Regions from separate parts of the Nitratireductor sp. J20-h4 genome, predicted to be linked through region 4. Evidence: predicted binding sites of a transcription regulator. Region 4 holds the regulator's gene; each other region holds the start of a gene.

Region 1 (5,613 bases), 1.2 Mb from region 4:
ATGCGGCGCATAGCGCGCGCCGACGCCTTCGGCCGGATCGCCGCGCAGGGCGACGAAACGCGATACGCCGAGGTCGAGGAACTGCCGGATCACCTGGTCGACGTCCTCGCGGGTGGCGTCGACACAGGTCAGATGGGCGGCCGGCGTCAGCGCGGTTTCGCGGATGATGCGCTCGATGGTGCGCGCGGTGCGTTCGCGCGTGGAGCCGCCGGCGCCATAGGTCACCGACACGAATGAGGGCGAAAGCGGTTGCAGCCGCTCGGTCGTCTGCCAAAGTCGGGCTTCCATGGCATCGTTTTTCGGCGGGAAAAACTCGAACGACACGTCGATCTGATCGCCGATATCGGGTCGCCGAGAAAGTCGGAATTGGTTCACGAAGTCATCTCCGTTGGTTGCCCCTCGGTCGTGTTGTCGGCCGCGACGAGGAGTCTGCGGTCACGGCCGAGCCAGAGTTTCACGGTAAGCTTGTCGCCGGCGACGCCCGTGGGGGCGAAATCCAACGCCCTTTCCAGGTCGAGGCCGGCCTCGTCGAGCCATTCCGTGATCTGGCGATCGGAAAAGCCGAGCCGCGCATGGGCGTGCTCGGCGCGCAAAAACTCAAGATCGTGGGGCGCGAAGTCCACGATCAGCATGCGCCCCGAAGGACGCAACAGGCGCGCCGCTTCGCGGATCGCCGTCTGGGGATGGTCGAGATAGTGCAGCACCTGATGGATGGTGACCAGATCGAAGGCGTCGCGCTCGACCGGGGGCGCGAAAATGTCGCCCTGCCGGACCTGGGCGTTTTCCACCGCCGCCTTGTCGAGATTGGAGCGTGCCACGGTCAGCATCTCGCGCGACATGTCCACCCCGACGCCGCGCTGATAGAGCGGCGACAGGATTTCCAGCATGCGCCCCGTGCCGGTGCCGAGATCGAGCATGGTGCGGAACGGCCGCTCGGCCATCAGCGTCAGGATCGCGTCTTCCACCGCCTTTTCGGGCACATGCAGCGAGCGGATGCGATCCCAGGCATCGGCGTTCTCGCTGAAATAGGCGGCCGCCTTCTCCTCACGCTTGCGCTTGACGTCGGTCAGCCGTTCCAGATCGCGGTCGACCGGAGGTTGGGCGGCGTCGATGCGCGCAATCAGGCTGGCGACCAGTTCGCGCTCGAAACCGCTATCGGCGAGCCGGAAATAGGCCCAGGAGCCCTCCTGGTAGCGCTCGATCAGCCCCTCATCGAGCAGAAGCTTGAGATGGCGGGAGACGCGCGGCTGCGACTGGCCGAGCACCTCGGTGACGTCCGAGACGGTCAGATCGCCGCGCGACAGCAAAAACAGAATCCGCATGCGGCTGGATTCGGCCGCCGCCTTCAAGGTATCTACCAGCAGATTGAGGTCGATCTGGCTGCGTGACAGCATCCAAGCCTCCAAATGATATAAACATATCTTTATATCGATTTCGGGATCGGCGCAAGGCTGGTGTCGTAGATGGGCCAGAAAATGGCGCAGGATCCGTTTTGCGGCGCAACCGGCAGCCGGATCGGCAAAAAAGGCGAGGAACACCATGCAGCGCGACGGCGAGACCGCTCTTGAGTTCGACCCGAAGGATCTAAAGCCCGACGCCGGCGTGGTCTTCATCGGCCGGATCGCCTCGCCCTGGACGGAGCGCGGCGAATGCCCGCGCAACATGGCGAGCGCGCGCGAGGCCGGCCGCGGCGCCCGGATCGAGATCGACGCGCCCTACCGGCCCGGCCTGTCGGGCCTGGAGGAGTTCAGCCATATCGCGATCTTGACCTGGCTCGACCGCGCGCCGCGCAACCTGATCCGGCAGATGCCGCGCCATGTCGAGGCGCCGCGCGGCGTGTTTTCGCTGCGCTCGCCGGCGCGGCCCAATCCCGTCGGCCTGCACGTGGCGCGCATCACGGCGCTCGACCAGGCGGCGGGGCTGATCGAGATCGACGCCATCGACGTGCTCGACGGCACGCCGGTGATCGACCTAAAACCCTATTTCGCCAGCATCGACGCCGTTGCCGATGCGCGCAGCCGGCGCGACAGCGACAAGCCATGATCGCGCGCACCGGCCGCCAGCGCGCCATCGCCAAGGCGCTGACGCTACTCCTGCCGGCCGCGCCCTATGCCGACATCGAAAAAATCCGTGCCGAAGCGCTGGCGCCGCATCTGAAGAGCCTGCCGGCCTCGCTTGCGGTGTGGCTTGCCGCCGTCGCGCATGTGCGCCATGAGCATTCCGCCTACGAGACGCTGCTGGCCGAAGGCTACGACCGCGACTCGGCCCGCTTCTTCGTCATCGACGAGATCAACCGGACCCTGACGGCGTGGCGGGCCACCCGGCTGCTCGATCCCGACGACACCGACGCCTAGAACCGGTAGGGGACCGTTTCGATGCGCTGGTTGCCCGTGGCGTTGCTGTGCCGTGCGGCGCCGGATGGCCGGGTGACGACCGCGTGAACGGCGTAACCGCGAAAAAGCGAATCGAAGCGGAGGCTTGCGCCAAAACGTTGAGATTCCGATTCCAGCACTTCGCGCAGGCCGTCGCGCGGCGCGACGTGGAAGCGCGCCAGCCAGGCGCGCAGCATCGAGCCGAACCAGCGCGGCAGCCGTTCCTGGCCGCCGAAATCGACGATGTGCAGCGATCCGCCCGGCGCCAGGCATGCGAGGCCGGCGGCGACGGTGCGCTCCCAGCCCGGGATCATCGACAGCGCGTAGGAGACGAAGACGCGGTCGAATTTCTGGCGGCCGAACAGGGTTTCGGCGTCGAAGCCCGTGGCGTCGGCGCGGGCGAGCCGGGTGCGACCGCCAAGGCCCCGGCGGGCGATGGTCCGATGCGCGGTCGCCAGCATTGCGTGCGAAATGTCGAGGCCGAACAGGCGGGCATGCGGATAGCGGCTCGCGACCCGGACGAGGTTGCGGCCGGTGCCGCAGCCCAGCTCCAGAACGCTGCCGCCGTCGGGCACCTCGAGCGCGTCGACCAGCCGGTCGCGGCCGAGCAGATAAAATTTGCGGGTCAGGTCGTAGACATGCCGCTGGAAACGGTAATTGGCGTCCATCAGCGCGGCGTGATCGCCGCCACGTGCGCCGGCCGTCATCGATCCGCGCGCACGTAGAGATGGAAGCCGCCATAGATGGCCGAGCGGTCGCGCGCGCCAAGTTCCAGCGAGCGTTGCTGTTCGTAACGCCAGTGGCCGAGCGTTTCGGCCGCGACCCGGCCAGGCAGGATCGACGGCGCCGCGGCGGTGCGGAAAATGACACGCGCGCCGGGGGCGGCGGTGCGGGTGATTTCGGCCCACAAGGCGTTCAGTTGCCGGTCGTTCATCCAGTCCTGCGCGTCGAGCAGCACGTAGCGGTCGAGCGAGCCCGCCGGCTTGCCGGCCAGGAATTCGGTGAAGTTCACCCGGTGCACGGCGACGCGCCCGGCATGGGCGCGGATCGTGTCGAAATGCGCCTTGTCGAGATAGGTCGGCAGCACGGCTTCGCCCGGACGTGCGTAGCGACGGGCAAAGGCCTGCCAGGCGAAATAGTTCTCGGCGAGCGGAAAGTGGCAGGCGAGCTTGTCCAGCCGCGCCGCCAGCACCTCGGCCATGGTGCCGCTGCCGGCGCCGATCAGGCTGTCATATTGCGCAGGCGGAATGCCGAGGCCGAACAGCGACGCCTTTTTCGAGGTCGCCCAGCGGACCAGCGGCTTGTCGAACAGGGGGCGCAGCCGGTCGTCGAAAAAGGCTTTCTGCTGACGCGTGGTGCGCGCCGCCATGATCTCGGCCGGGTCGACGCCGTGCAGCCGGGCGACGCCGTGGCCGAGGGCGATGAACAGGCCGAGCAGGCCGGTGCGGTAGAAGTCGCGGGCAAAGACGGAGACGCGGCGCCGGCCGCGCCAGTCGCGCCCTTCCCAGTAGCGGCGGCTGGCGGCGTCGAGATGCGGGGCGATGAAACGGTCATAGGCGATCGGGTTGTGGCGATTGCCGGAGGCGCCGAAGAAACGATAAAAATCGCCGTGCGAGGGCAGGTGGGCGGCGGCCGTAAGCTTAAGCCGGTTGAGCGCGACATGGGCGCGGTTGAGATCGACGGCGTCGACATGGGCGGGCCGGCGCGTCAGATAGGCGAGCACGTTGCAGCCGCCCGACGCAATGGTCACCACCCGGTGGCGTTTGCACAGTTCCATCGCATCGATGTCGACGTCAGGGTCTTCCCAGATCTGCGGGTAGACCAGGCCGGAAAACAGCAGCGCGAACAGCCGCTCCGACATGCCGGCCCGGCTGAGCGCGCGATGCCGGTAGACGGCGTCGCCGATCGGGCGCGAGGCGGAAAGGCCGATCTCGGCCGAAAGGTCTGTCATGGCGCGGCTCCCGCTTTGCAAGGACGTCGGCATGCGGGTAGCCGAGCGCGATGACAGCGGCGTGACAGGCGAAGTCGCAGATTGCGGGTCGGGCGGTCGGGCGTGGAGCGGTCAGTCGTCGAATTCGGCGGAGCCCGCGAGCCGCCTGAGGATTTCGATCATCGCGGCGTTCCAGCCCATCGGGCCGGGCAGTTCGGTGCGGATGACACGCCCCTCGCGCTCGCCGTCGAGCTCGGCCAGCGGCGCGTGGGCGGGATTGGCCACGACGACGCCGTAATCGGCGGCTTCCAGCATCTCTCGATCCTCGTCGGCGTCGCCCAGGGCGACCAGCGGCCAATAGCGCCGGCCGTCGCGCTTTTCCACAAGCGCGCGCGCCGCGTTCATGCGTTCGGCCTTGGAGCCGCCGCGCGAGACGGTCAGGAACCGGCCGTTCCGTTCCGCGCACAGGCCGTGTCCGGCCAGATGCCGGCGCAAGGCGACGAGCTGGGTTTCGCAGCCGGTAAAAAGGCCCGGTTCGGAAAAACCGCGGCGCGCCGCCCGGGCGGCCTGGGCGCGGCCCATCCCGGTCAGGGCGGCGATGCGGCGGGTATCCATGTCGCCGAACCCGGCGAAACAGCCTTTCAGCCTTGCCGGCAGGGCGTCGAGACAGGCGCGAATCTCGTCGTAGCAGGCATCGGCCTCGGCAGGCCCGGCGGGGGCAGCCGGCCAGAAGACGCCGCCGCCATTTTCGACGATGGCCGGCGTATCGAGCTTGAGCTCGGCCAGGACCGGTCCGATCTCCGCCGCCGTCCTGTCGGTCGCCACCACCACCGGAACGGCGCGCGCGGCCAGGGCGGCGAGCGCCGGCAGGGCGGCATGATGGTCGCAGGTATCGGGCTCGAGAAGCGTTCCGCCCAGATCCGTAAAGACGATCATGGTTCTGGTTTAAAACGGATTTTCTTCCGATGGAAGCGATTCGCGGTCACGGATATTGTCCCGACAGGCAGACGACGTGATCATGGCGCGCCAGACGGGCGCGGCTTGCGAACGCCTTGCGCCTCGATCATCCTGCCGGCGGAGGTTCGCAACAATGTCCCGACATGATTTCGATCCGAAGACCGTTACCCCCGACGGTCGCCCGCCGGCGAAGGCCCGGCTTTTCGACGGCACGCGCCAAGGGCCCTATCGGGGCTCCGTGGAGGGGGAGGCTCTGGCTGCGCAGGTCACCGTGCTCACCTACGGCAACGATGAACCCGGCGTCGGTCCGGTGTTGCACGTCCATCCCTATGACGAGGTCTTCGTCGTCCAGCA
Region 2 (5,613 bases), 770 kb from region 4:
CGCCAGTGCCAGACCCATCGCCGTTGCCGTGGTGGCGAGTGAAAAGACCAGCGTGACGCGGATGGAATCCCAGTATTCCGGCGATGTCACAAGATCGCGGAAATTGTCGAACCCGACGAAAATCATCGTGTTGAAGAACGGATCGGACAGGAAAAACGCCTGCACGATCCCCTCGCCCGCCGGCCAGAAGAAGAACACGGCCAGCACTGCGAGCTGCGGCGCCAGCAAGAGCCAGGGCAGCACGCGCCCCTTGAAGACGACCTTCTTGTCACGACCCGACATGAGTGATTCCGCAAATAGAGGAGGAACCGCCGCCGGGCCTGGAGCGACGCGGCGGCGGCGTGGAAACGGCGAGGCCGGACTGGTTACTCGACAGTCTTGGCGAACCGGCTCAGCAGCGGATTGCCGCGGCGCACCATGTCGTCGGCGGCCTCCTGGGCGCTCTTTTTCATCGACCAGACGTTTTCGAGTTCCTCGTTGATGATCTCGTCGACCTGGACCATGTAGCCAAGGCGAATGCCGCGCGTATTGTCGCTCGGCGCGCGCATCAGCTGCTTGATGGCGAGTTCCTGATGCGGAAACTCGTCGTAATAGCCCTTTTCCTTGGCCAGTTCGTAGGCGTCGACGGTGATCGGCACATAACCGGAATTCTGGTGCCAATCGTACTGCATCTCGGGACTGGCGAGGAAATTGAAGAAGGCGGCCGCGCCGTCATAGACGGGCTTGTCGAGCCCCTTCATCAGGAACAGGCCGGCGCCGCCGATCAAGGAGTTGCGCGGCGTCTCGTTGTCGGCCTCGACCGGCAGCAGCGTGGCGGAGAAGTCGAACTTGGCGTTCTGCGAGATGCCGCCAAACCCGGCCGAGCTTTCCAGCATCACCGCGCAGCGCTGATTGTAGAAAGCCTGATGCGCGCCGGTCCACTGGCGACCCTGATATTCGTAGAGCCCGTCCTTGATCCAGCCCTGGATACGGTCCAGGTGATCGACGAAACGGGTCTTGTTGAAGGTGAGTTCGGCGTCGGGACCCTGCATGCCGTTGGCCTTGGTGGCGAACGGCTGGTCCTCGACGAACGTGTAGTTCTTCAGGACCACCCATTCCTGCCACGACGAGGTCACCGGGCACGCGTAGCCGGCGTCCTTGAGCTTGCGCGCGGCCGCCTCCAGATCGTCCCAGCTCGCCGGCACCTCGGCGATGCCGGCCTTCTCGAACGCGTCGGCATTGTACCACATCAGCGGCGTGGAGGTGTTGAAGGGCATCGCCATCTGCTTGCCCTCGAACTGGTACATCGCCATCACCGGTTCGATGAAGCGCTCCCATTCGATCGTGTAGCCGGCGTCGGCCATCACCTGGTCGACCGGCACCACCGCATCGGAGAAGATCAGCGTCGGCACGGCCGGGCCGTGGACCTGGGCGATGGCCGGCTGCTTGCCCGCGCGCACCGCAGCGATCGTGGCGTTGATGGTGTCGTCATAGGTGCCCTTATAGGTCAGCACGATCTCGTAATCGTCCTGGCTGGCGTTGAACGCCTCGGCATAGCCGGCCAGCACCTTGCCGAGTTTGATGTCGGGCGAGAACGCGTGCCAGAAATGCACCTGGGTGGTTGCAAGCGCCGTGGTCGACGACAGCGCGAGCATCGCACCGGCGACGAAAAGGCCGATAGATCCGTTTTTCATGATTGGTTTGCTCCTGTTGCGGGGACGAAGGCACGCGTCGCGCGCTCTTGTCGAAAAAGGCGCCTTGCGGGGAAGGCCTGATAAGGATTAGTAAATTGCGATGACCGTTTTATGAAATTCGTTTATGACAAGCAGGTAACGCCGCGATGAATTTCACCCAGTTGCGCGCCTTCCGCGCCGTCGCCCAGACCGGCAGTTTTTCCCAGGCCGCCCAGCATCTGGGCGTCAGCCAGCCGGCGGTCACGGTGCAGATCAAGGGGCTTGAGGAAGCGCTTGGCGCGCTGTTGTTCCTGCGTGGCGGCGCGCGCGTGGAACTGACCGCTGAAGGCCGGCACCTGCTCGCCCTGGTGCCGCGCGTCCTGCATCTGCTCGAAGAGATGCAGCACAGCGTGGCCGCAACGCGCGCGCTGATGCGCGGCCAGCTGCGGGTCGGCGTTTCGACGCCGGCAACGATCCTCGGCCTGCTTGCGCTCTATTCCAGCCGCTACCCGGGCATCGACCTCGTGCTGCAGGATGGCAATACCAACGAGTTGATGGACGACCTCGACGGCAACCGGGTCGACGTCATCGTCACCTCGCAGCTTGCCTGCCGCAAACAGCTTTTCAACCTGCCGCTCGGACGCCAGGACCTCGTCCTCGTCGCCCGCTCCGATCACCCTCTGGCCGGAGAGGGCGAAATCGAGCCGCGAATGCTCGAGCGATGGCCGGTTTTGGTCCGCGAGGAACGGTCCGTCACCCGCGCCGTCTTCATGAACGCCATGCGCAAGGCCGGTATCAAGCCGCGCATTGCCGCCAGTCTCGGCAGTCGCGAAATGGTCAAGGAAGCGGCCGCGGCCGGCCTCGGCCTCGGCGTGGTCTTCGACGGCGAGGTCGGCCGGGACGCCCGGCTGTCGATGCTGCGCCTGAAGGTCGACGCCGATCTCGGCACCGAGGTCTATCTGAGCTGCCGTCCAGAACTGGCCGAACTGGGATCGGTCGGCGCGCTCGTCCGCCTTGCCCGCGAAGAGATCGCCGGCAAGACGTGAGCTAGTCCCCGCGCGCGAACAATTTGTGCGCCATCACGCCGACACCCGCCTCGACCGCCTCGCAGGCGTCCAGCACCATATCCTCGCGGAAGCGCCGCCCGACAATCTGCACACCGATGGGCAGGCCGCCATGGAAACCGGCGGCGATATTGCCGGCCGGCAGGCCCATGAAATTCATCGCGAAGGAATAATGCGCCTTGCCGAGCACCTCCATCGCGCCGTCGACGCCTTCGGCGTCGCGGTTCCAGCCGAACACCGGCCCGGTCAGGAACGGGGTCAGCACCAGCGGATAGTCTTGCATGAACAGTAGCCATTGACGCGTGAAGTGAGCCCGCTTGGCCATCGCCTCCAGCAGTTCCACACCCTCGAACGGCGCGAACAGCGAAAAATAGTCCTTGAAGATGCGCTTGATCGTGTCGCTGCCATATTTTTCGATATCCGCCCCCATCAGCGCGTGCACCTCGCCCATCAACGCGCGGTAGCCGATTTCGCCGCATTCGCGTACCAGCGGCGGGTCGATCTCCACGATCTCGTAACCGGCGTCGGCCAGGCAGTCGGCCGCCTTCATGATCGCCGCCTCGACGGCGGGATGCAGATCGAACTCGAACGTATCGCGCGTGACCGCGACGCGCAGCGGCCCCTGCTCGACCGGCCCCTCGAACGGCATCGGCACCATCCACGGATCGTGCGGATCGTAGGCGATCAGCGCCTTCAGCCCGGCGCGCACGTCGCGCACTTCGCGCGCGATCACGCCCTGAACGGACATGATCTGCGCCAGAAGTCCGCGCTCGGCCTTGGCCGACGGATTGTAGGCCGGCACCCGGCCGAGACCAGGCTTGACCGTGGTCGCGCCGGTGGCCGCGCTCGGAAACCGCAGCGATCCGCCGATATCGTTGCCGTGGGCGAGCGCGCCCATGCCCGACATCACCGCCGCCGAGGCGCCGCCGGACGAACCGCCCGGCGAGGCCCAGTCCGCCCAGGGGTTGAACGTGCGCCCGTGCAACTCGTTGTCGGTGGTGGCGCGAAAGGAAAACTCGGGCGTGTTGGTGCGCCCGATCACGATCGCGCCCGCCTTTTTCAGGTTTTTGACCACCGGCGCGTCGTCCGGGGCGATGATATCCTTGAAGGCCGCGACCCCGTTCGGCGTCGCACGGCCCTTCTGGTCGACATTTTCCTTGATCGTCACCGGTACGCCGTGCAGCGGTCCGACCGGCGCGCCCGTCGCCGCCATCCGCGCGTCAAGCTGTCGCGCCTCCACGACCGCCGCGTCGCCGAGATCGTCGACCACGGCGTTGATGGCGCCGTTGCGCGCGCGCATGCGCTCGACATTGGCGGTCACGGCCTCCTCGGCCGAAACCCGCTTGGCCGCGATCTCCTCGGCCAGTTCGCAGGCGCTCAACTGCCACAGGGCGCGTTCGCTCATGCCAGACCCCTTTTTCCTTGCTTCGTTCGGCCGCGCGCCGGCACGACCGTCCCCAACCGGTAGCGCGCGGTTGTCGGCCCGGCAAGCCGCGCCCGCAAGGACCAGCAAAACGCCCGCGATGCGGCCAGCCGCCGCCGCGCGGTCGCACGGCGTCGTCCGCGCGGGCTTGACTTGACGGCGGCCGATCCCGCGAATGGGGCCATGAACGATTCCCCGACCAATGCGACCGAATTCACCGTTTCGGAGATTTCCGTCGCGCTCAAACGTACCGTGGAAGACGCTTTCGGCCATGTGCGCGTGCGAGGCGAGATATCCGGCTATCGCGGCCCGCATTCGTCCGGCCACGCCTATTTCGCCTTGAAGGACGAACGCGCCCGCATCGAGGCCGTGGTCTGGCGCGGCACGTTCTCGCGCCTCAAGATCAAGCCCGAGGAAGGCATGGAGGTGATCGCCCAGGGCAAGCTCACCACCTATCCCGGCTCCTCCAAATACCAGATCGTCATCGACAGTCTCGAGCCGGCCGGCGCCGGCGCGCTGATGGCGCTGCTGGAGGAGCGCAAGCGCAAACTCGCCGCCGAGGGCCTGTTTGAGGACTCCCGCAAGAAACCCCTGCCCTATTTGCCGCGCGTCGTCGGCGTGGTCACCTCGCCGACCGGCGCCGTGATCCGCGACATCCTGCATCGCATTTCCGATCGCTACCCGCTGCATCTGGTCGTCTGGCCGGTGCGCGTGCAAGGCGAGACCTCCGGCCAGGAGGTGGCGAACGCCGTTTCAGGCTTCAACGGGCTCGCTCCCGGAGCAGGCCGGCCCGACATCATCATCGTGGCGCGCGGCGGCGGCAGCCTGGAAGATCTTTGGGGCTTCAACGACGAGGCGGTGGTGCGCGCGGTCGCGGCCTCGCAGATCCCGGTGATCTCGGCCGTCGGCCACGAGACCGACTGGACGCTGATCGACCTCGCCGCCGACAGGCGCGCGCCGACGCCGACAGGCGCTGCCGAGATGGCGGTGCCGGTCAAGGCCGAACTGGAGGCGACGCTCGCCAGCCTGGCCGCGCGGCTTGCCGGCGCGATCTCGCGCACGGGCGAACGCAAACGCCAGGCACTCAGGGCCTCCGCGCGCGCCCTGCCGTCGGCCGACCAGCTTCTCGCCCTGCCGCGGCGGCGCTTCGACGAGGCGGCCGCCAGGCTGACACGTGGCCTCCAGGTCAATGTCGACAGCAAGCGTCTGCGCCTGCGCGGGCTGCGCCTGACGACGGTCGCGCTCGAAAGACGCCTCGGCGAAGCGCGCCGGGCCGTTGCGCAGACCACCACGCGCATGTCCGGTGCCCAGGACGCGCTGGTGCGCGATCGCCGCACGCGGCTGGCGACCGCCTTCGCGCGGCTCGGTTTCGATCCGCTGCTGCGCCGGGTCAGGACCGCCCGCGAGCACCTGTCGGGCCTCGCCCGGCGCCGCGACCGGGCGATAGCGCAAACGATCGAGCAGCGCAGGAACG
Region 3 (5,613 bases), 450 kb from region 4:
CGGCCGAAGCAGGCGCTGCTGTGGCGCGCCGGGCTGACGGTCGCGACCGTCAAGGCCAATCTCGACGGGCTTCGATATCTGTTCGACAAGGCCGGGTTCGCCGATCATCTGGCGGAAGAGGATCGCTGGATCGCCGCCTCGATCCGGTTCGAGTTCGCGCAGGCCGACGACGCCCTCTCGGCCCTGCCGGCGCGCATCGCCGATACGCTGGCCGACCCGCAAGCCCGCGAGAAGCTCGCCTTCGTGCGCGTCGTTTCCTCCAGCCTGTCGCAACTCGTTGGCGAGCACCTGACCGCCGCCTACGGGCTGACGGCCGGGTTTTCCTCGCTCGACGGCGACTGATGGCGACCCTGCTCAACCGCCGCGCCCTGCTGGCGGCGGCCGGCACCGGGCTCCTGGCCTGGATCGGCGCGCCGCGTGCGCTTGCCGGGCCGGGCCGAGAGGCCGCCTTCGCGGCGGCCTACAAGGACCGCGACGGCCGGTTCGGGATCGCGCTCATTGCCGGTGACGGCGCGATCCATGCGCGCATCGCCTTGCCCGACCGCGGCCACGACATCGCCTGCGACAGGGCCGCGCGGCGCGCGGTCGCCTTTGCGCGGCGGCCGGGGTATTTCGCCGTCGTCTTCGACCTCGACCGGCGCGCCGAACCGGTGACCCTCCAGGCCGCGCCCGGGCGACATTTTTTCGGCCATGGCGTCTTTTCGCCGGACGGGAGGCTGCTCTACGCGACCGAGAACGATTTCGAGGCCGCGCGCGGTCTGATCGGCGTCTACGATGCGACCGACGGCTTCCGTCGCGTCGGCGAATTCGACACGCACGGCATGGATCCGCACGAACTGCTCCTGATGCCGGACGGGCGCACGCTGGCGGTCGCCAATGGCGGCATCGAGACCCATCCCGATTTCGGCCGCGCCAAGCTCAATCTGGCGACCATGCGGCCTTCGCTGGTCTTCCTCGACCGGATTCACGGCACGCTGGTCGAAACCCATCGCCTTGCCGCCGATCTGTACCAGCTTTCAATCCGCCACATGGCGGTCGACGGTAGCGGGCGGTGCTGGTTCGGCTGCCAATATCAGGGCCCGCGCGGCGACGTGCCGCCGCTGGTCGGCCTCGCCAGGCCGGGCGAGGCGATCAGGCTGCTCGATCTTCCAGGCGAGGCCTGGGCGGGGTTCGGCAATTATGTCGGCTCGGTCGCCTGCAACCCGACCGCCGACAGCGTCGCCGTCACCTCGCCACGCGGCAATCTGCTGGCGACGTTCGATGCCGCCAGCGGAGAGCTCGTGGGGCGGCAGCGCCTCGAGGAAGTGTGCGGGCTCGCCGCGCAGGCGGACGGTTTTTTCGCCACCGCCGGCACCGGCGCCATCCGCCCGGCAAACGGCAAGCCGGAACATGTCGATCTCGTCTGGGACAATCACGTCCTGCGTCTCGACGGCTGAGAAACGGCAAAGGCCGGCGCGTGACCGCACATGGCGGCTACAAATCCAGCGGCGCCCGCGCCAACTCGCCGGCCATGCGGATCGCCGCCACAAGTGCTGCGCCGCCGGCCTCGAGCGTGTCGTCGTTTTGAATGACGGTCACCGGCGCGGGAATTTCGTCCTCGCCGGCCGCCGCGCGCGACAGGCGCGCCAGGATCTCTTCCTGTGTCTCGCGGCCGCGCGACGCCAGTCTGGCAGCCCGGATCGCGGGCGCGGCGGTGACGAAAACGACGCTGACGTTGCGATAACGCGCCCTGAGCGCCGGAATCGCGGTCCGCGACAGATTGGCGACGACCGTGGCGCCGGCGGCGATCTTGTCGTCGACGACGGCCGGCAGGCCGTAATGCAGGCCATGCGCGCTCCAGGACAGGGCGAAGGCGCCGTTGGCCTCGGCCTCCACAAAGGCCTCTGCAGACAGCGTGTCGTGGTCCTCCGTGCCGCCGTCCGGCGCGCGGGTGATCACCCGACGCACGAAATGGACCGCATGCCCGCTTGCGCCGGAGAGCCGGCCGCGCGCATAAGACATCAGCGTGTCCTTGCCGGCGCCGCTGGGTCCGACCACGGCAACGAAGGCACCCTGGCGCGCGCGCGGATCGAGACGGGCACGAAGTACTGTCGAGGCGTCGGTCATGCCACGCGGCGGCCTTCGCGCCACACCGAGCGGACGACGGGAATGTGCTCGTCGACGCGCACGCGCACCAGATCGGCGCGTTTGCCGACGGCGATCTCGCCGCGGTCGGTCAGACCGGTGGCATCGGCCGGATTTTTCGACACCATGGCGACGGCGCGCGGCAGCGAGATGCCGTCGACGACCTCGCCGAGGAAAAAGGCCGACTGGATCAGGCTGAACGGGATGTAATCGGACGACAGGATGTCGAGGCAGTCGTTCTCGGCCAACTGGCGCGCCGATACGTTGCCCGAATGCGAGCCGCCGCGCACGACGTTGGGCGCGCCCATCAACACACCCATTCCGGCCTTTTTCGACGCAGCGGCCGCCGTCATCGTGGTCGGAAACTCGGCGACGCGGATGCCCTGCTCGACGGCTTCGCCGACATGGGCCTCGGTGGCGTCGTCGTGGCTGGCAAGCACGATGCCGCGGTCGCGGCAGGCGGCGGCGATCGCCTCGCGCTGACGGCGCGAATTGCGCTGCGACTGCTCCATGCGTTTTTCGCAGAATGCGCGGAACGCCTCGTCGGACAGGTTGAGCTTGCGTTTGTAATAATTGGCGTAGGTCTCCAGGTCGACGAACTGGCGCTGGCCCGGCGCGTGGTCCATCAGCGACACCAGCCGCACGCGGTCGTCGCCGTCGTAAAGGCCGAAACTGTCGACGCAATCGTCGGAGGAGACCTCGCAGCGCAGATGGATGAAATGGTCGGCGCGCAACCGGTCGCCGCGCACGCCGTCCTCGATCGCGTCGGCCAGCTTTCGCATGTCCTTGGCGGCGATGTCGGAATCCTCGTCGAGACCGATCCGCAACGCATCGAAGACCGTGGTGATGCCGGAGGTCGCAACCTGGGCGTCATGCGCCAGCACGGCGGCGAGCGGGTTCCAGCGCACCTTCGGCCGCGGCGCGTAGTGGCCCTCGAGATGGTCGGTGTGAAGCTCGACCAGCCCGGGGATGAGATAATCGCCGCCAAAATCCTCGCCATGCGTCGCGCCGCCGGCGCGGATGTCGGCGATCTTGCCGTCGCGGATCGCCACCGCGCCGTGGACGATCTCGTCGGCCAGAACGATGCGGGCATTGGACAGAATGGTTTCGGCACTCATCTCAGGCGGTCTTTCTTTGGTCGTGGCGGCCTATGGGGTGGAAGGCGCGCACGGTGAAGGGCGCGCCGGGCTCGGGCTCGACAAACAGCGCAATCGAGGCGATTTCGAGGGGCGCGGACAAAAACGGCGCAAAATGGTCGTCGATCGCCGATGCCAGGCGCTCGGCCTCGCGTCCCGTGGCCCGGCCGGTCAGCGTCATGTGGAAGCGAAATTCCTCGAACACATAGGGATATCCCCATTGGTGCAGGTTCTTGACCTGGGCCGGCGTCATGGCGGCCGGATTGCGCCTGGCGATATCCCCGTCGGCCAAGGGCGCGCGGAACGGCTCGAAGGCGCGCACGACGGCGCCGGCCAGCGCGTCGAGCGGCGGGTGACGTTCGGCCGGCACGAGGGCGAAGAACCCGTCGAGCTGGCGCGCGACCAGACGCGGCAACCGCACCGGCGCGCATTCGCCGGCAAAGGCGGCAGCGGCGTCGACAAGTTCGGCCTCGGTTTTGCCGGGAGCGAGCACGAACGGCGCCTTCAGCGTTGCATGGAAACCGTAACGCCGCGCCGAGGCGGTGTGAAAGGCGAGTTCGGCCGCCGACAGCGCGCCGGCACGCGCCGGGGCGACCGGCGCGCCGGAAAAGGCGTCACGTCCGAGCCAGGACGACGCCGCGCGGGTCAGCGCCGCGTCCTGCGGCGGCGTGAAATAAACAGCGTAACGCATGCATCAATCCTTGCCAGGCGCGATCCATTAGGTGATTTGCGTGACAGTTTGACGAAAATTCGCCCCCGGCGACAGCGGCCAGCGCGCCGGTCTCGATTGGCGCTGCGCGGCCCTGCCCCGATCATCGAATACTATCAGCCTGGCCCAGGCCCCGAAACAGGCCGTTTCGGCGCAGGGGCTCCGGAACCGGCCGGCGCGCATGTCAGCGGGCGCCCGCCGGCTGGATGAGGCGCTGGCGCAGGAAGCTCGAGATCGCGTCGAACACAAACACCACGATCAGGATCAGCAGCACCATATAGGCGACGTTTTCCCAGTCCTGATTGGTGCGCATCGCTTCCCACAGCTTCAGGCCGATGCCGCCGGCGCCGACCGCGCCGATGATGGTGGCCGAACGGGTGTTCGATTCCCAGAAATAGAGCGACTGGCTCAGAAACACCGGCAGGACCTGCGGCACCACGCCGAAACGCTGGACCAGCGCCGGGGCGGCCCCGACCGACCGCACGCCCTCGCGCTGCTTGTCGTCGATGTTCTCCAGCGCCTCGGAGTAGAGTTTGCCGAAGGTGCCGGTGTCGGTGAAGAAGATGGCCGACATGCCCGCCAGCGGCCCCGGTCCGAAGGCGCGGGTGAAAAACAGGGCCCAGATCAGCATATCGACCGAACGCAGGAAATCGAACAGGCGCTTGAGCAGCTGATTGACGAGCCGGTTCGAGGTGATGTTGCGGGCGGCCATGAAGGCAAGCGGAAAGGCAAGCAGCGACGCGAATACCGTGCCGACAAAGGCCATGACGATGGTCTGGAGCAGTTTCAGCCAGACGTCGCCATGCTGCCATTCGGCGTTATGCAAGAAATCGGTCCAGGCCCGCGCCGCGTTCGACATTTGTGGGTCGACGCGCTCGCCGGAAACCAGCAAGGCCGCCACCGCGCCGAAGGATTTGCCCCAGAAGGGCGAACGCGTGTCGAAAAAGAAGTTTTCCCATCCCCAGAAGCGATGCCTTATCTTGACCTCGTCGTTCTCGATCTCGACGCGGCCGGGAAAGCCAAGCGAAACCACGATCTTGTCGCCGGGGCCGCGCTGGCTGGCCCAGCCCGGCAGGGCGCCGCGAACGGTGACGGCCCGATCCGGCTCGATGTCGGCGATCAGCATGTCGGCGCCGCGCGCGACGACGACCTTTCCAGGCGCGATGTCGATGCGCGCGCCGCCGATCCTCACCAGCGCGCGCACCGCCGCTTCCTCGCGCACGATCTCGGCGGGGACGACGTCGCGCGCCGCGCCGCCGGTCACGGTATCGCCGGTCGGCGCCGGTTTGCCGCCGACCGTGCCGAGAAAGCTGCCGGACGAACTCTTCACACCGCCGCCTGACGCGCCGGTTGTGCCGGCGAGCCTTTTGTCCACCACGGCCTCTTCGATCTCGACCCAGTCGGGGTCCGGGTTCGCACCCAGCGGTGAAAACCGCGGATAGGAGATCTCGAGATGGTTTTGCGAAAACGCGATGTTCGGCCTGACCTCGTAGGAGACCCAGTCGGCGAGATAGCTGCCGGCGATCGACCAGTTGCCGTTGGCGACGACCGCGCCGATCGAAAACAGCCACCAGGCGAAGACGAGATAGGCCATTGTGCCGGCGGCGACCAGCCAGCCGGTCAGGCGCCCGGCAAGCGAGCGGG
Region 4 (5,613 bases):
GCGCTCGGCGCCGCTTGTCGGCGGCATGGTGCTTGCCCTGATGACGCTGCCCACGATCATCATCGCCGCGCGCGCGGCGCTAAGGGCGGTGCCGCCGTCGATCCGCGAGGCGGCGCTGGGCATCGGGGCCTCCAAGGTCCAGACCGTCTTCCATCACGTCTTGCCGCTGGCCATGCCCGGCATCATGACCGGGACGATCATCGGCATGGCCCAGGCGCTGGGCGAAACGGCGCCGCTCCTGATGATCGGCATGGTCGCCTTCATCGTCGACATACCCGGCGGGTTCACCGACGCGGCGACCGTCCTGCCGGTGCAGATTTTCATGTGGGCCGATTTTCCGGAACCCGCCTTTCAGCAAAAGACGTCCGCCGCGATTTTGATCCTGCTCGGATTTCTTGTGATCATGAACGCCATCGCCGTCGTGCTGCGCAAGCGCTTCGAACGGCGGTGGTAACGGAGTGAGGACGATGAACATGCTGACCGAAGCTGGTGTTGAACAGCAAATCGCCGACCAGACGGACATTGCCGCGATCAAGATGCGCGGCAAGGGCGTCACCGTTCACTACGGGGACAAGCAGGCGTTGTTCGGGGTCGATCTCGACGTTCCCGAAAAGCAGGTGACGGCGCTGATCGGCCCGTCCGGCTGCGGCAAATCCACCTTTCTGCGCTGTCTCAACCGGATGAACGACACGATCGCGATCTGCCGCGTCGGCGGCGATATTACGCTCGACGGCGAGGATATCTACGACCCCAGGATCGACGTCGTCGAACTGCGCGCCCGCGTCGGCATGGTGTTTCAGAAACCGAACCCGTTTCCCAAGTCGATCTACGAGAACGTCGCCTATGGTCCGCGCATTCACGGCCTGACCAGGAACAAGGCGGAGCTCGACCAAGTGGTGGAATCGAGCCTGCGCAAGGCTGCGCTCTGGGACGAGGTCAAGGACAGGCTGCAGGAGCCGGGAACCGGGCTTTCCGGCGGCCAGCAGCAGCGCCTGTGCATCGCCCGCGCCATCGCCGTGTCGCCCGAGGTCATCCTGATGGACGAGCCGTGTTCGGCGCTCGACCCGATCGCCACGGCCAAGGTCGAGGAGCTGATCGACGAACTCAGGCAGAACTACACCATCGTGATCGTGACCCATTCCATGCAGCAGGCCGCCCGCGTCTCGCAGCGCACGGCGATGTTCCATCTCGGCTATCTGGTCGAGGAAGGGGCGACCGACAAGATGTTCACGAATCCCGACGACAAGCGCACGCAGGACTACATCACCGGCCGGTTCGGCTGACCCGGCGCTTGCGCGTTTTTTCGAATGCAAGGATGAACCGATGGGCGAACATATCGTCACTTCTTTCGGCGAGGAGTTGGAAGGCGTCGACCGCCTGATCCGCGAGATGGGCGACCTTGCGGGGACGATGGTCGCCGACGCCACGCGGTCGCTGTTGTCGTCGGACAATCCGCTGGCGCAGCGGGTCGTGTCCGACGATACGATCATGGACGCCAAGCAGCGCGAGCTCGACGAGCGGGCGATCACGCTGATCGCCCGGCGCCAGCCGATGGCGCAGGATCTGCGCGCGGTGATCGGCGCGATCCGCATGGCGGGCGATCTGGAACGGATCGGCGATCTTGCCAAGAACATCGCCAAGCGTGTCGGGGCCGTCGGCCAGACGACCACCCCGAAAAGCCTGTCGCAGTCGATCGAATCGATGGCGGAGATGGTGCATGCCCAGGCTTCGGGCATCGTCGACCGCTATGTCGCGCGCGACGCCGCGGCGCTCAAGGATCTCAGGGCCGGGGACGAGAAGATCGACATCAAATACACCGCCATCTTCCGCGAACTGCTGACCTATATGATGGAAGATCCGCGCAACATCACCGCCTGCACGCATTTGTTGTTCTGTGCCAAGAACCTCGAGCGCATCGGCGATCATGCGACCAATATCGCCGAGAACGCCTATTATGTGATGACCGGCGAACAACTCCCCATCAACCGGCCGAAGCTCGACGAAACAGCCGTTTCGAGCGCGGCTTCCGAAGCCTGACGGGGTGTCGACTTGGCGATGAACGCTGCGAAGATCATGGTCGTGGAGGATGAGGAGCCGTTATGCGTGCTGCTCAAATACAATCTTGAGGCGGAGGGCTATCAGGTCGAGGTGATCACCCGCGGCGACGAGGCGGAACTGCGCCTGCAGGAAAGCGTGCCCGATCTTCTGGTGCTCGACTGGATGGTCCCGGCGGTATCGGGCATCGAACTGTGCCGGCGGCTGCGCATGCGGCCCGAGACCGAGCGCCTGCCGGTGATCATGCTGACGGCGCGGGGCGAGGAAAGCGACCGCGTGCGCGGCCTGTCGACCGGCGCCGACGACTATCTCGTCAAGCCGTTCTCGACGCCGGAGTTCATCGCGCGCGTGCGCGCGTTGCTGCGACGCGCCAAGCCCGAAGTGCTGTCGAGCGTCTTGAAAGTCGGCGACATCATGCTCGACCGTGAGGCGCACCGCGTCTATCGTGGCAAGAGCGAGATCCGTCTCGGCCCGACGGAGTTCCGGCTGCTGGAATTCTTGATGCAGCATCCAGGCCGCGTGTTCTCGCGCAGCCAGTTGCTCGACAATGTGTGGGGCGAGACGATCTATATCGACGAACGCACGGTCGACGTGCATGTCGGTCGGTTGCGCAAGGCTGTCAATGTCGGCCGGCTGCCCGATGTCATCCGCACCATTCGCGGGGCGGGCTACGCGATCAAGGACGGTTAGAACCGATGGATCGCGGCGTTATTGTGCGCCGCTCGCCTTCCAGCTGTCGGCGTCCGGTGTGTCGGGCGGATACCAGTAGCGCGCCGCGTCGGTCTCGCGCGCAATCAGCACAAAATTGTTGGCGAACACCCGGTAAGGCGCGCTCCATTCGCCGTCCGGCCACTTGACGCGCACCTGGGCCCGTTCGGCGGTGCCCAGCCCGACATGGACGAAACCGGCATGGCCGGAGGCGTGGCCGCCGCCGACCTGAACGGTGCGGTTATAGGTGTTGTTGCCGGCCTTGACCGAAATGAGCGCGCCAACGGCGTGGCGGTTGGGTTCCGGCTGGCTGAGCTCCACGGCCAGGAAATTGCCCATCGGCCTTGTGCCGAACGCCGTCCTGGCGCCGCGATTGCGAAACAGCGACAGGTTCTGCTCGCGATTGACGACGATGAGGTCGAGCATGCCGTCTGCGTTGAAATCGGTGACGATCGCGCCGCGCCCCTTGGTCGGCCGGTCGATACCGGCCAGGTGACCGGCCTCCACGAAGGTGCCGTCCCATTGGCCCAATAGCAGGTTGTCGGGATCGACCGCGGCGAAGTCGGGCATGCGCTCGACATTGCCCTTGGCGATAAAGAGATCGAGCAGGCCGTCATTGTTGAGGTCGGCGAATTCGGAATGCCAGCCGGTCGACGGTTTCAGATCGTCGCTGGCGTAGGGGCGGTGGGCGGTCGCGCCCTTTTCGAAGGCGATGTCGACATAGGCGGGCTCGTCATCGGCGGCCTCTTGGGAGAGTTTTTGCAGCTTGGTGTCGCCCATCGAGGTCAGCGCGTATTCGGGAAAGCCGTCGCCGTCGAGGTCGCCCTCGGCGATGCCCATACCCCAGATCGTCAGGTGCTGCCAGCCTTCGGACTTGCGATAGGCGCGCGGCGGACGGCCGGGCTCGACGCGCCAGAGCTGTTCCTGGCCGCCGCGATAATAATGCCGGTCATTGGTGATGCGCAGCGCCGGCGTGCCCGAGCGGTTCCAGTCGGTGAACAGCATCGACAGCGCGCAATAACCCGGCCTGAGCGCACTGGCGGCGGCATAGTCTGGCCGGGGGCCGGCGCCCGGCCGGTAGAGCCGGTTGTCGTGGCAGGTGCCCCAGGGCGAGCCGGGCGCGCTGCGGTCGACATAATTGCCGAAGGCGAGCGTGGGAAAGCGCCGGCCGGCCTCCCAGCTTGCCGCGAAGGCCGTCGTCCAGGCGCGCGCCCCATCGAAGGCGAAGGCGCGATTGGCCTTTTCGAAAGCGCAGTCCGGTCCGCCCTTCAGGATCAGGTTCTCGCCGAGCCGCAGTAAGACGAGATCGCGGTGGCCGTCATCGTCGATATCGAGCGGATAGGCGCCGAGCACCTTGTCGAGATCGTCCGGCTCGAGGCCGAGCGGGACCTCGTCGAAACGCAGTGCGCCGCCGGCCGTGCTGCGGTTGCGGTAAAGCCGGGCCGGCTCGCGCCCGCCGGCCACGAACAAATCGGGCAGGCGGTCGCCGTCGCAGTCGAGGGCAGCCGCGCCGCCGCCGACGAAGAATTCCCACGGGCCGCGATAGGCGTGGACGAGCCCCGCCGCGCGCGCCTGCTCCTCCATCACCGGCACGTCGCCCGACGGATCGGGCAGCGCTTCGTCGGCGGCGAGCGGCGTCGACAAAAGCGTCGCGGCGGCCGCGATCCAGCACGCAAGACGCGGGAGGGCGCGCGAGCAGGCGGTCATGGCGTTACCCGCTCCGGCTCGATCACCAGGGTCTTCAGAAAGGCGATCAGGGCGCTGCGCTCGGTTTCGGCTAGCGCGAGGTAATTGTCGCGCGCCCGGCGTGCGTCGCCGCCATGGGCGCGGATCACGCTGTCGAGCGAAGGCAGGTCGTTGCGATGGCCGTAAGGATCGGTCGAGCCGACGCCCCACAGCTCGGCGGTCATGAAGACGCTGCGTTCCACGAAACGCTGGGCGAGCAGCTCGTTGCCGAGCACGGCGACCTGGCGGTCGGCGATCCGGTGGCGCTTCAGGTCGCCGAACAGCGGGACCATGACCTCGCCCTTGGCGTTGCGCGGCAGGCGTTTGGTCCATTCGAGCAGGGCAAGGTCGTAGATCGCGCCTTTCTCGACATCGCCCGCGCGCAGCGTGCCGGCCATGTCGTGGGGGCCGGGATCGGCGAATTCGAGCGAGGCCAGCGGCAGGAACGGCTTGTGGCAGGTCTCGCAGCCGATGGCGGCGAAAGTCGTCTCTCCGCGGGCGGCGGCCGCGCGCCATGCGGCCTCGTCGGGCACGGCGCGCACCGGCGCCGGCAGGCCGGCCTGCCAGGCGACGAGCGCCGACACGTCGCCGGCGCTGATCTCGTCGTCATGGCCGTCGCCGTCATGGTCGCGCTCGCCGGTCCAGCGTGCGCCGAAACGCTCTTGCGGCTGCATGCCGTGATGGTGGTTGAGCGCGTTGACGGTGAACTGGCGCAGCGACGTCATCACGCCCTTCTGGCTGAACGGCCTGACCGTCAGATCCGCGTCGACGCCGGTGATGCCCGCCATGTCGAGCACGCCGTCTGGATGGGCGGTGATCGTGCCGTAATCGATGCCCTTGGCGGCAAGCGCGCGGGTCGCCGGCGCGCCGGTTGCCCGCGCCTCGGCCAGCGCGGCCTTGCGGATCGCCTTCAGCTCGGCGGTGATCTCGCGCCCCAGAAGCTCGATCAGCCCGGCGCCGAACAAATGGTTGGTGCCGCGTTCGTTGGAGAATTGCGGATCGGTGGAATCGAAGTCGAAACTCTCGAACCCTTCCGAGACGAATACATTGGCGACGAAATCGCCGGCGCCGCCGGCAAGCGGCTGGTTGTGGCAGGACGAGCAGGCGTTGGAATCCATACCCGAC

The links. The regulator PhoB, encoded in region 4, activates phosphate uptake and scavenging genes when phosphate is short. The targets are predictions, from matches to a motif close to TGTCATNNANCTGTCAT.
Region 1: a site for PhoB is predicted at 4,374-4,390, ahead of ACT2B0_RS11845 (BtaA family protein). Genes of this name have one in related genera too.
Region 2: a site for PhoB is predicted at 1,774-1,790, ahead of ugpB (sn-glycerol-3-phosphate ABC transporter substrate-binding protein UgpB). Genes of this name have one in related genera too.
Region 3: a site for PhoB is predicted at 3,992-4,008, ahead of ACT2B0_RS19660 (DUF1045 domain-containing protein). Genes of this name have one in related genera too.

The regions. Positions count from the first base shown of each region.
Region 1 is NZ_CM165557.1:2,432,199-2,437,811, reverse strand. Features, by position in the region: gene metF (methylenetetrahydrofolate reductase [NAD(P)H]) at 1-375, opposite strand, end outside; gene ACT2B0_RS11865 (ArsR/SmtB family transcription factor) at 372-1,394, opposite strand; gene tsaA (tRNA (N6-threonylcarbamoyladenosine(37)-N6)-methyltransferase TrmO) at 1,540-2,043, shown strand; gene ACT2B0_RS11855 (DUF2293 domain-containing protein) at 2,040-2,354, shown strand; gene ACT2B0_RS11850 (class I SAM-dependent methyltransferase) at 2,351-3,079, opposite strand; gene ACT2B0_RS11845 (BtaA family protein) at 3,076-4,323, opposite strand; gene ACT2B0_RS11840 (HAD-IIB family hydrolase) at 4,435-5,238, opposite strand; gene ACT2B0_RS11835 (cupin domain-containing protein) at 5,393-5,613, shown strand, end outside.
Region 2 is NZ_CM165557.1:2,837,734-2,843,346, forward strand. Features, by position in the region: gene ugpA (sn-glycerol-3-phosphate ABC transporter permease UgpA) at 1-282, opposite strand, end outside; gene ugpB (sn-glycerol-3-phosphate ABC transporter substrate-binding protein UgpB) at 366-1,673, opposite strand; gene ACT2B0_RS13815 (LysR family transcriptional regulator) at 1,820-2,698, shown strand; gene ACT2B0_RS13820 (amidase family protein) at 2,700-4,121, opposite strand; gene xseA (exodeoxyribonuclease VII large subunit) at 4,323-5,613, shown strand, end outside.
Region 3 is NZ_CM165557.1:4,061,019-4,066,631, forward strand. Features, by position in the region: gene ACT2B0_RS19640 (imelysin family protein) at 1-342, shown strand, start outside; gene ACT2B0_RS19645 (DUF1513 domain-containing protein) at 342-1,436, shown strand; gene phnN (phosphonate metabolism protein/1,5-bisphosphokinase (PRPP-forming) PhnN) at 1,474-2,106, opposite strand; gene ACT2B0_RS19655 (alpha-D-ribose 1-methylphosphonate 5-triphosphate diphosphatase) at 2,103-3,242, opposite strand; gene ACT2B0_RS19660 (DUF1045 domain-containing protein) at 3,244-3,951, opposite strand; gene phnE (phosphonate ABC transporter, permease protein PhnE) at 4,154-5,613, opposite strand, start outside.
Region 4 is NZ_CM165557.1:3,606,437-3,612,049, reverse strand. Features, by position in the region: gene pstA (phosphate ABC transporter permease PstA) at 1-454, shown strand, start outside; gene pstB (phosphate ABC transporter ATP-binding protein PstB) at 468-1,283, shown strand; gene phoU (phosphate signaling complex protein PhoU) at 1,324-2,037, shown strand; gene phoB (phosphate regulon transcriptional regulator PhoB) at 2,056-2,745, shown strand; gene ACT2B0_RS17330 (FG-GAP repeat domain-containing protein) at 2,764-4,470, opposite strand; gene ACT2B0_RS17325 (cytochrome c family protein) at 4,467-5,613, opposite strand, start outside.